DNA from 2 places in the Mycolicibacterium sp. HS_4_1 genome. Region 1 is predicted to be linked to the other one. Evidence: riboswitches for the same ligand, from Rfam matches in the RefSeq annotation. Region 1 holds a riboswitch; the other holds the start of a gene.

Region 1 (5,262 bases):
GCCCGGAGTTCCTGAACCGTATCGACGACATCATCGTGTTCCACCAGCTGACGCAGGAAGAGATAGTTCAGATGGTCGAGCTGATGATCGGCCGGGTCGGCAAGCAGCTCAAGGCCAAGGACATGGAGATGGAACTGACGCCGAAGGCCAAGGCACTGCTGGCCAAGCGCGGCTTCGATCCGGTGCTCGGCGCCCGTCCGCTGCGTCGGACCATCCAGCGCGAGATCGAGGACCAGCTCTCCGAGAAGATTCTCTTCGAGGAGGTCGGCCCCGGTCAGCTGGTCACCGTCGACGTCGAGAACTGGGACGGCGAGAGCAACAACACCGAGGACGCGAAGTTCACGTTCGTCGGTCGGCGTAAGGAATCGGCCGACCTGGCCGAGGCCGCGGCGACTGTTTCCGAATAGCCGGTAGCGCAACAGAAGGGCCTTCCCGCTTGTCGGGAAGGCCCTTCTGCTTTATTCGTTGTCCCCGCCCGTTGCCGCTGCGGCATCGACGGCTGCCGTGTCGACGGAGCGGCGTGCTGCCGGCCAGACCCAGTCACGTACGGCGGGCACATCCTCACCGTGCTCGCGGGTGTACTGGCGTGCCGCCAGCCGGGCGTCGACCATCTGCTGTCGTAGCGTCGCGCACGTCGACCCGAGCTCGGGCACCCGATCGATGACGTCGATAACCAGGTGGTAGCGGTCCAGGTCGTTGAGCATCACCATGTCGAACGGCGTCGTCGTGGTGCCCTCTTCCTTGTAACCGCGGACGTGCAGGTTCTCGTGGCCGGTCCGACGGTAGGTCAGCCGGTGAATCAGCCAGGGGTAGCCGTGGTAGGCGAAGATTATCGGCTTGTCGGCGGTGAAGATGGTGTCGAAATCGCGGTGGGACAGTCCGTGTGGGTGCTCGGAATCGTCCTGCAGCCGCATGAGGTCGACGACGTTGACGAACCTGACCTTGAGGTCTGGCAGGTGAGTACGCAAGAGGTCCACCGCCGCCAACGCCTCGAGAGTCGGCACATCGCCGGCAGCTGCGATCACCACGTCGGGATCGGAACCGAGCACCTCATTTCCTGCCCATTCCCAGATGCCCACACCGCGAGTGCAGTGCGCAATCGCCTGATCCATGGTGAGGAAATTGGGTGCCGGCTGCTTGCCCGAGACCACGACGTTGACGTACTGGCGAGACCGCAGGCAGTGGTCATACACCGACAACAGGGTGTTGGCGTCCGGCGGCAGGTAGACCCGCACGACGTCGGCGCTCTTGTTCACCACGTGGTCGATGAACCCCGGGTCCTGATGTGAGAACCCGTTGTGGTCTTGACGCCAGACATGGCTGGACAGTAGGTAATTGAGGCTCGCGATGGGACGGCGCCAGGCGATGTGATTGGTGACCTTGAGCCACTTGGCGTGCTGGTTGAACATCGAGTCGATGATGTGGATGAACGCCTCGTAGCAGTTGAACAGACCGTGCCGGCCCGTCAGCAGATAGCCTTCGAGCCAGCCCTGGCACTGGTGTTCGGAGAGCATCTCCATCACCCGGCCGGCGCGCGCCAGGTGTTCGTCCACCTCGGGCGCGATGAACTCGGCGTTCCACTGTTTGTCGGTCACCTCGAACACCGCTTGCAGCCGATTCGACGCGGTCTCGTCCGGACCGAAGATGCGGAAGTTGTCAGGGTTTTGCCGGATCACCGCGGTCAGCCATTGGCCCAGCACCCGCGGAGCTTCGGAGACGCTGCCGCACGGTGTCGGCACGTCGACGGCGAAATCGCGAAAGTCGGGCAGTCGCAAATCCTTCAGCAGCAGTCCACCGTTGGCATGCGGGTTGTCGCTCATCCGGAGGCGGCCCTCGGGCGCCAGTTCGGCGATCGAGGGGAGCAGCCTGCCGTCGTTGTCGAACAGATCTTCGGCCCGGTAGGACGCCAGCCAGTCAGCGAGCACCTGCAGATGTTCGGGCGTATCGCGGGCATTGGCCAGCGGAACCTGATGCGCGCGCCATGATCCGGTGGTCTTCTTGCCGTCGATGTGCGCCGGTCCGGTCCATCCCTTGGGGGTGCGGAACACGATCATCGGCCAGGCGGGCCGTTGCATCTGATCGGGATATTCTTCCAACGCAACGGTTTTGATGCGGGCGATCTCGTCCATCACCTCATCGAGCAGGGTGGCGAACCGCCGGTGTGCGTCCTCGTGATCGGTGTCGCCGTCGGCCACTTCGAAGAAGTACGGCGTGTGGCCGTAGCCGATCATCAGTGCCCGCAGCTCATCTTCTGGGATGCGTGCGAGCACGGTCGGATTGGCGATCTTGTAGCCGTTCAAGTGCAGGATAGGAAGCACCACACCATCTTTGGCCGGATTCAGGAACTTGTTCGAGTGCCAGCCGGTGGCCAATGCGCCGGTTTCCGCCTCGCCGTCGCCGATCACGGCGGTCACCAGCAGGTCGGGATTGTCGAAGGCCGCGCCGTACGCGTGCGAGAGCACGTACCCCAGCTCCCCACCCTCGTGGATCGAGCCGGGGGTTTCCGGCGCGACGTGTGACGGGATACCGCCGGGAAACGAGAACTGCCGGAACAGCCGTCGCAGTCCCTCTGCGTCGGTACTGATGTCGGGGTAGATCTCGCTGTAGGTGCCATCCAAGTAGGCGTTCGCGACCAGCCCCGGACCGCCGTGGCCGGGTCCGGTGAGGTAGATCGTCGACTGGGCCCGCGCCTTGATGACGCGGTTGAGGTGGGCGTAGATGAAGTTCAATCCGGGGGTGGTGCCCCAGTGCCCGAGCAGTCGCGGCTTGACGTCCTCGCGGCTCAGCGGACTGCGCAGCAGGGGATTGTCGAGCAGATATATCTGGCCCACCGACAGGTAATTCGCGGCACGCCACCAGCGGTCGAGCTGGGCCAGCGTGTCGCCGTTCAACGGAGTGTCATCGACTGATTTCCATGAGACCGGCACTGTCATCAACGTATGTTGACGCCCACCTGAAAACAAGCGAGGACGTCAGGCCCACGACTCGGCGAACTTCGTGTTACGTCGGAAATCGCCGGATTGTATTACCGGTTCCACGTGGAACCGCCGCAGTGTAGATTCCTGTGCGTACGACGGCGCATGGAAGCCGGTGAGAATCCGGCACGGTTGCGCCACTGTGAGCCCTCCGCGGCGAGTCAGATCTTTCGCCGTCGTGCAGAACCGAACAAGTTGGGGCGCGTGACCCCGTAGGAGGTTTGACCATGACGAGTATCGCGGTTTCCAAGCCGGGTGTATCGACCAAGGCGCTCTCGGCCACTCGGGTGGCAGTGCTTCTCGGTGTGACCATTTTCCTGGCGATGCTGGCGTACTACCTCGTCGGCATCGACGAGGGCATGATGTCGATGTTCGGCAAGACCGTCGTGGTTCACGAGTGGGTGCACGACTCGCGGCACTTCCTCGGCTTCCCCTGCCACTGATCCACGGGACTCTTTGTGGAAATCCGCGTCATCGGGCGCGGAGCCCTCGCCGGCCTGATCGCCGGCATCTTGGGGTTCCTGTTTGCCTGGATTTTTGCTGAGCCCACCATCGACAAGGCCATCGACTACGAGTCCGGCCGCATGAATGTGCTGTCGACCGTCCACACGGCCATGGGACATCCCGTCGAGCCGGACGGGCCAGAGCTGTTCAGCCGAGCCATTCAGTCCGGCGTCGGCGCGGCCACCGGAATCATCGCGTTCTCGGTCGCGATGGGCGCCCTGGTGGCCGTCGCCTATCTGGTGCTGCATGGCCGGTTCGGTGTCCGGCCGAAGGTGCTGGGCTGGACCGTTGCCGGATGTGGCTTCCTGGGCGTGTACCTGTTGCCGTTCGTGAAGTATCCGGCGAACCCGCCGGCCATCGGCCACGAGTTCACCATGGAGGCCCGCGGCTTTCTGTACCTGGGCATGGTGTGGGGATCGTTGACCCTGCTGGGGCTCGCGGTGTTCACGGCGCGCAAGCTCTCCGGCAAGGTCGGATGGGCGCGTGCGGTCGCGATCGCGATGGTCGGGTTCTTCGTGGTGTACGGCGGGCTGTTGGCGGCGCTGCCGTCGCTGGGTGACCTGCCGGCCAACGTCGAGCACGCCGGCGAGTTCGGCTTCGCGCGTGCCGCAACCGAGACGCCGCAGCCGATCACCAACACGTTCCCTACTCCGGTGACGGTCGACGGCCAGGTTTACGCCGCCGGCCAGCTCATCTATCCGGGCTTCGACGCCGACCTGCTGTGGAAGTTCCGGTGGTACTCGCTGATCGACCAGGCGTTGATCTGGGCGGCCATCGGGCTGGTGTTCGGTGGACTCGTCGAGCGTTACCTCGGAGGCACCAGGAAGACGGTGCGGGCGACTGACGCGGCAGCCGCCGTCTGACGATCGCGGTCGTTGCGCACTACAGTTCGACCCGTACCGACAGCGAAAGGTTGCAGCATGCTGGTTGTCACGACGAATGACCTGCCCGGGTGGGAGATTCAGCGCGTCTGTGGTGAGGTGTTCGGCCTGACTGTGCGCTCTCGGAACGCCTTCGCGCAGATGGGCGCCGGCTTCAAGGCGATGTTCGGCGGGGAGTTGCAGGGCATGACCAAGAACCTGGCCGAGAGCCGCAACGAGGCCATGGGCCGGCTCATCCAGGAATGTCAGGCGCGCGGCGGCAACGCCATCGTCGCGATGCGGTTCGACACCACCGAGATCGGCGATGTGTGGACCGAGATCTGCGCGTATGGCACTGCGGTGCAAGCGGTTCCGGTCACCGACGCGGCTCGCTACACGGCGCAGCAGCTGGGCTACGGGGGCGGACCGGGTGCGCCGGGTGGTCCGGGGCAGACAGGGTAATCTGCACAGCGCAGCTGGTTTGCCAACGGCGCCTCGGCGTCTGCGGCATCGAGTGGTGGGTGATCCGCCATGAGAGGGAACCCGGTGAGAATCCGGGACTGTCCCGCAGCGGTATGCAGGAACGACCGCCGTCATCCGCACTGATCCACGGATTGGGAAGCGACGGCCACTAGGTGCTCCTCAGGGTGCGCGCCTGCGAGTCCGAAGACCTGCCAGCTGTGCCGGATGCGCCGCGTCCGGCGGTGCATCGCCTCGTGGAATGGGCTGATCGCCGAGGGCGGTTTCGGCTGTCCTCGATGGATGTCCTCGGGCTGTGCGCACTTCCGTCGCATGTGAAGGACCCTGAAGTTGTCAACACCATTCACCGCCACCATCCTGGGCGCCCCTCGTATCGGTCCGAACCGCGAGCTCAAACGGGCCGTCGAACGCTACTGGGCAGGCCGGATCGACCGGGCCGCTCT
Region 2 (5,262 bases), 980 kb from region 1:
GGTAGCCGTAGGCCTGGTTCTGCGACTGCCCGAAGGGCAGGTCGCTGCTCCACAGGTTGGCCGCCCGCGCCAGGAAGCGCGCGGGGTTGGCGGTGAGATCGAGTTTGGTGTCGGGCGAGACCCGGCCCGGTGACTGGGCGAACGTCAGGACCAGTGCGGCCGCGCTGACGACCCATAGACAGCGCCGGGAGAGCGGCGCTGCGGGATCAGCTGCGGTTGCCGTATTCGACCCGGTTGAGCACCGATGACGCTGGATCGCCCGATTGCAGCGTCGGCTTGGTGTTCTGCTCCAGCATCAGCGTGGTGCCGAAGACCGCTGCGGCGCCGAGCAACAGACCGACCACGATGCTGGCTCCGGCGGGCACGAGGAAGCGGTCCATGGCGCCCAAACTAGCATGACGACCTGCCTGCTTCCGTGTTCGCCAGCCGGCTGCCAGGTCATCGCGGGACCAAGGCCCCGTCGTCGCCCGGCTAGGCTCGAATCCCATGTCCCTGCACCGAACCCTCGGCGTACTGGCACTGGTGTCCGGATTGGTGGCGGGTTGCTCCTCGTCGTCCGACCGTCCTGCTGCGTCCAGCACGTCCGGCCCGGCCAAGAGCACAGCCGCGTCCAGCAAGCCCATGGACGCCCCCGCGCCGACCGCCCCGCCGTGCGATCCGCACGCCCTGCTCAGCACCCTCACGCTGCGGCAGAAGCTGGCCCAGCTGCTCATGGTGGGCGTCAAGGACGCCGCCGATGCCCGTGCCGCGGTGACGCAGCAGCAGGTCGGCGGCATCTTCATCGGGAGCTGGACGGACCTGTCCATGCTGTCCGACGGAACCGTTCCTGCGCTGCAGGCCGCATCGGGCGCGCTGCCGCTGGCGGTCAGCATCGACGAAGAGGGTGGCCGGGTGTCCCGGCTGAAGAAGCTGATCGGGCCGCAGGAGTCGGCGCGTGTGCTGGCGACGACCAAGACGCCGGCCGAAGTCGAGGCCATCGCCAAGGACCGCGGGCAGCAGATGAAGGACAAGTTCGGCATCACCGTCGACTTCGCGCCCGACGCCGACGTCACCGAAGAAGCTGACGACGAGGTGATCGGCGACCGTTCCTTCGGCTCGGACCCGCAGAAGGTGGCCGAGTACGCCGGTGCGTACGCCGCGGGCCTGCGCGAGGCGGGGCTGGTCCCGGTGCTCAAGCACTTCCCCGGTCACGGGCACGGTTCGGGCGACTCGCACACCGGGGGCGTGAAGACCCCGCCGCTGGAGGCGCTGAAGGACAACGACCTGGTGCCGTACCGGACGTTGACGACGCAACAGCCTGTCGGCGTGATGGTCGGGCACCTGCAGGTGCCGGGCCTGACACTCGGCGATGATCCGGCCAGCCTCAGCAAGCCGGCCTACGACCTGCTGCGCAGCGGCCAGTACGGCGGCCCGCCGTTCGACGGCGTGGTGTTCACCGACGACCTGACGGGTATGGCGGCCATCAGCGCCCACTACAGCGTTGCCGACGCAGCGCTCAAGGCGCTGCAGGCCGGTGCGGATGTGGCCCTGTGGATCACCACTGACGGCATCCCGGACGTGCTGGACAAGCTGGAGGCGGCCGCGCAGGCCGGGCAGCTGGACCAGGCGCAGATCGACAACTCGGTGCTGCGGGTGGCGGCCATGAAAGGGCCGGGCGCGAAATGCGTGAAGTGAGCTGCTCGTTGAATACCCTGATCTGATGGCAGGTGGAACCAAGCGGCTGCCGCGGGCCGTCCGCGAACAGCAGATGCTCGACGCCGCCGTGCAGATGTTCTCGGTGAACGGCTATCACGAGACCTCGATGGATGCGATCGCCGCGCAGGCCGAGATTTCCAAGCCGATGCTGTACCTCTATTACGGCTCGAAGGAAGAGCTGTTCGCCGCGTGCCTGGATCGGGAGCTGACCCGCTTCGTCGACACCGTCCGGGCGGACATCAACTTCGCCCAGAGTCCGCGCGACCTGCTGCGTAACGCGGTGCTGTCGTTCATGACGTACATCGACCGCAACCGGGCGTCCTGGATTGTGCTGTACACCCAGGCCACCAGCTCGCAGGCGTTCGCCCACACGGTGCGTGAGGGCCGCGAGAAGATCATCGACCTGGTAGCCCGGCTGCTCAGTACCGGCACGCGAAACCCGGAGCCGGACAGCGACTTCGAGATGATGGCCGTGGCGCTGGTGGGCGCGGGTGAGGCCATCGCATCGCGAGTGAGCGCCGGTGACACCGACGTTAACGACGCCACCGAGCTGATGATCAACCTGTTCTGGCGCGGTCTGAAGGGCAAGCGCGCCGAGTCCTAGTCCCGCCGGCCTCCCCAGCGCGGGCGGTGCCCGAGTCCGGCGGGCATGAGGCGGTTGGTCACATCTGCAACGTGAGTACCGGTTTCTCTTGGCAAGCTTCGTTGGGAGCTGTCAGCTCGGACTGACAATGTCAACACCTGGTGACGGCTTCACATCGCAAGTGCCACTTGGACCAATGCGTCCTGATCGCAGAATCGCCGACGCCTGCCGGCTCTGTGCCGGCGGCGTCGGGCACTCGAACCGTGCCGCCGTAACTGCGGGGTCAACGAGGTACCCGCTTGCGGCGGACTGCTCAGCAGCTGTGGTGGCCTCACGGCGCTGGTATGGTCCGATTCGAGCCAGTCGAACCCAACGCGGTTGGGTCAGGGAATCCGATGCGAACCCGGAACTGACGCGCAGCGGTAAGGGGGACAGGCGGAGCAACGGCCACTGGCCCCACGTGGGCTGGGAAGGCGCTCCGGCTGAATGATCCCGAGTCCGAAGACCTGCTGGCTCGGGCTCTCGCGGCCTGGCGGCGCGAGGACCCTCCACGGATGGACTCCGCGAGCAGAGTCCCGGATCGGAAGGCGACGCCGTGTATGGACGCACCATTGTGCTTGTCTCCCTGGTTGTTTCGCTGGTCTGCTCTTGTGGCGGACCGCGGGCGACTGGAACCGTCAACGCCGCAACAGCCGGCTATCCCGTCACCCTCCAGAACTGCGGACGCACAGTGACGGTGAAAGCGCCACCGCAGCGCGCGGTGTCGATCAACCAGCCGGCGTCCGAGCTGCTCCTGGCGCTCGGGTTCGCCGACCGCATGGCCGGGACCGCGTCCTGGAGCGACGACGTCCGGCCCGACCTGGCCGCCGACAACGCCAAAGTGCCTGTGCTGAGCCGGGATTTCCCGTCATTCGAGCGGGTGCTCAAGGAGAAGCCCGACTTCGTCTACGCGACGTTCGACTGGTCGTTCACCGACCAGGGTGTCGCCCCGCGGGATCGGTTCGAGCGCCTCGGGGTGCCGACGTACCAATCTTCCAGCGAGTGCGGTGGGCAGGACGCGGCGCAGCAGCGTGCGTTGACACTCAACGACACGTACGCCGAAATCAGCGACATTGCCAAGGTTTTCGACGTTCCTGAACGCGGCGAAAAGCTGGTGGCGACTTTGCGGGCCCGGATGGCGTCCGCGACCAACGGCCTCAAAGCGGAAAACGTCTCTTTGATGTGGTGGTACGCAGGTACCAGAACTCCGTACATCGCCGGCTGCTGTGGTGCCCCCGGAATCATCACCACGGCTGTCGGGGCGCGCAACGCGTTCGCCGACAACCGGCAACTATGGCCCGAGATTTCCTGGGAGGCCATTCTGCAACGCGATCCCGACGTGCTGGTTCTCGCCGACCTGACTCGCGGCAAGGACGGTGACAGTGTCGACGCCAAGATCAAATTCCTCGAAACCGACCCGGCGGCAAGCAAGTTGAGGGCCGTGCGGGAGCGGCGGTGGATCGTGCTGCCGGCCAGTGCGATGGACCCGTCACTGCGCAACGTCGACGCCGTCGAGACCGTCGCAACCGGTCTGCGCGCGTTCGGGCTGGGTGGAAAGTCCTGACGGCCGTGCGCGCCGGCGCGATGGTGACGCTCGGCCTCGCGGTTCTGGCGCTGTCCATCGCGGCGGCCATGACCATCGGACCTGCCGAACTAGGGTTCGGCGACGTGTATGCCGTGGTCGCGCAGCATGTTTGGGACCGTCCCGCGAACATCCCGCCGATCGACGACGGCATCGTGTGGGAACTGCGACTGCCACGAGCGCTGTTGGCGGCGATCTGTGGTGCGGGCCTGGGTATCTGCGGGGCGATACTGCAGTCGCTGATGCGCAACCCGCTGGCCGACCCGTTCATGCTGGGCATCTCCTCCGGTGCGTCCACGGGAGCGGTACTGGTCGTGGTGGCGGGTATCGGTGGTGCGCTGACGCTGTCGGGCGGTGCGTTCGTCGGTGCGGTGATCGCGTTCGTTCTGGTCCTGGCGCTGGCCGCCGTCTCCGGCGGTGGGCAGGACCGGATGCTGCTGGCGGGAGTCGCTGGTACCCAGCTGTTTTCGGCGGCCACGGCGTTGGTGGTGTTCTCGTCGGCCGACGCTCAACAGACCCGCGGCGTGCTGTTCTGGTTGCTCGGCTCCCTGGCCGGGGCCGGCTGGTCCCAGGTGGCGCTGTGCGGCGTCATCTGTGCGGTCTGTCTGGCGATCTGCTGGCTGCATTCAGATGCCTTGGATGCGTTCGCTTTCGGTCGTGACGCAGCCGCCTCGTTGGGTGTCTCGGTGCGACGGGTCCGGGCTGTGTTGTTGGCGACCACGGCGCTCCTGACGGCCGTGCTGGTGAGTGCCGCCGGCGCCATCGGCTTCGTCGGGCTGGTGTTGCCACATGCGGCGCGGATGATCGTGGGGCCGTCTCATCGTCGGCTGCTGCCCGTCACCGCGACCACCGGCGCCATCTTCTTGGTCTGGGTCGACGCCGCTGCCCGCACGGTGTTCGCGCCGCAGGAATTGCCGGTCGGCGTGGTGACCGCACTCGTCGGTGTCCCGATCTTCATATGGATTCTGGTTCGGCGCAGGCGGTTTCGATGACGCGCCCGATCGCTGCCGAGTCTGTCAGCTGGTCGGCCGGCGGCCGGCTCGTCATCGACGGGGTGTCGCTGGTAGTGGCCGACGGCGAGACGCTGGGACTGCTCGGGCCCAACGGCGCCGGCAAGTCGTCACTGCTGCGATTACTCGCCGGTCTACGGCACCCCGATGGTGGTGCGGTCCTGCTCAGCGACCGTCCGCTCACCGACCATCGGCGCCGGGCCGTCGCGCAACGCATCGCGGTGGTCGAGCAGCAGGTGAGCACCGAGCTGGACCTGACCGTCGAACAGATCGTGCGGCTGGGACGAATTCCGCACCGCGGCATGTGGTCCGGCGACACGCAGGCCGACAATCGCGCGGTCGATCGTGCTCTG

Evidence for each region. Region 1 has a riboswitch for cobalamin ahead of ACX12F_RS26085 (CbtB domain-containing protein). Riboswitches for the same ligand answer to the same signal wherever they lie in the genome.
Region 2: another riboswitch for cobalamin. It lies ahead of ACX12F_RS01130 (ABC transporter substrate-binding protein); the one in region 1 lies ahead of ACX12F_RS26085 (CbtB domain-containing protein).

Annotation. Positions count from the first base shown of each region.
Region 1 is NZ_CM137261.1:5,375,333-5,380,594, reverse strand. Features, by position in the region: gene clpC1 (ATP-dependent protease ATP-binding subunit ClpC) at 1-407, shown strand, start outside; gene ACX12F_RS26090 (phosphoketolase family protein) at 459-2,933, opposite strand; adenosylcobalamin (AdoCbl) riboswitch at 3,069-3,157, shown strand; gene ACX12F_RS26085 (CbtB domain-containing protein) at 3,203-3,418, shown strand; gene ACX12F_RS26080 (CbtA family protein) at 3,434-4,342, shown strand; gene ACX12F_RS26075 (YbjQ family protein) at 4,400-4,801, shown strand; cobalamin riboswitch at 4,835-5,032, shown strand; gene metE (5-methyltetrahydropteroyltriglutamate--homocysteine S-methyltransferase) at 5,144-5,262, shown strand, end outside.
Region 2 is NZ_CM137261.1:251,258-256,519, forward strand. Features, by position in the region: gene ACX12F_RS01110 (alpha-(1->3)-arabinofuranosyltransferase) at 1-256, opposite strand, end outside; gene ACX12F_RS01115 (DUF2613 domain-containing protein) at 207-380, opposite strand; gene ACX12F_RS01120 (glycoside hydrolase family 3 N-terminal domain-containing protein) at 487-1,674, shown strand; gene ACX12F_RS01125 (TetR/AcrR family transcriptional regulator) at 1,700-2,299, shown strand; cobalamin riboswitch at 2,622-2,806, shown strand; gene ACX12F_RS01130 (ABC transporter substrate-binding protein) at 2,874-3,881, shown strand; gene ACX12F_RS01135 (FecCD family ABC transporter permease) at 3,902-4,891, shown strand; gene ACX12F_RS01140 (ABC transporter ATP-binding protein) at 4,888-5,262, shown strand, end outside.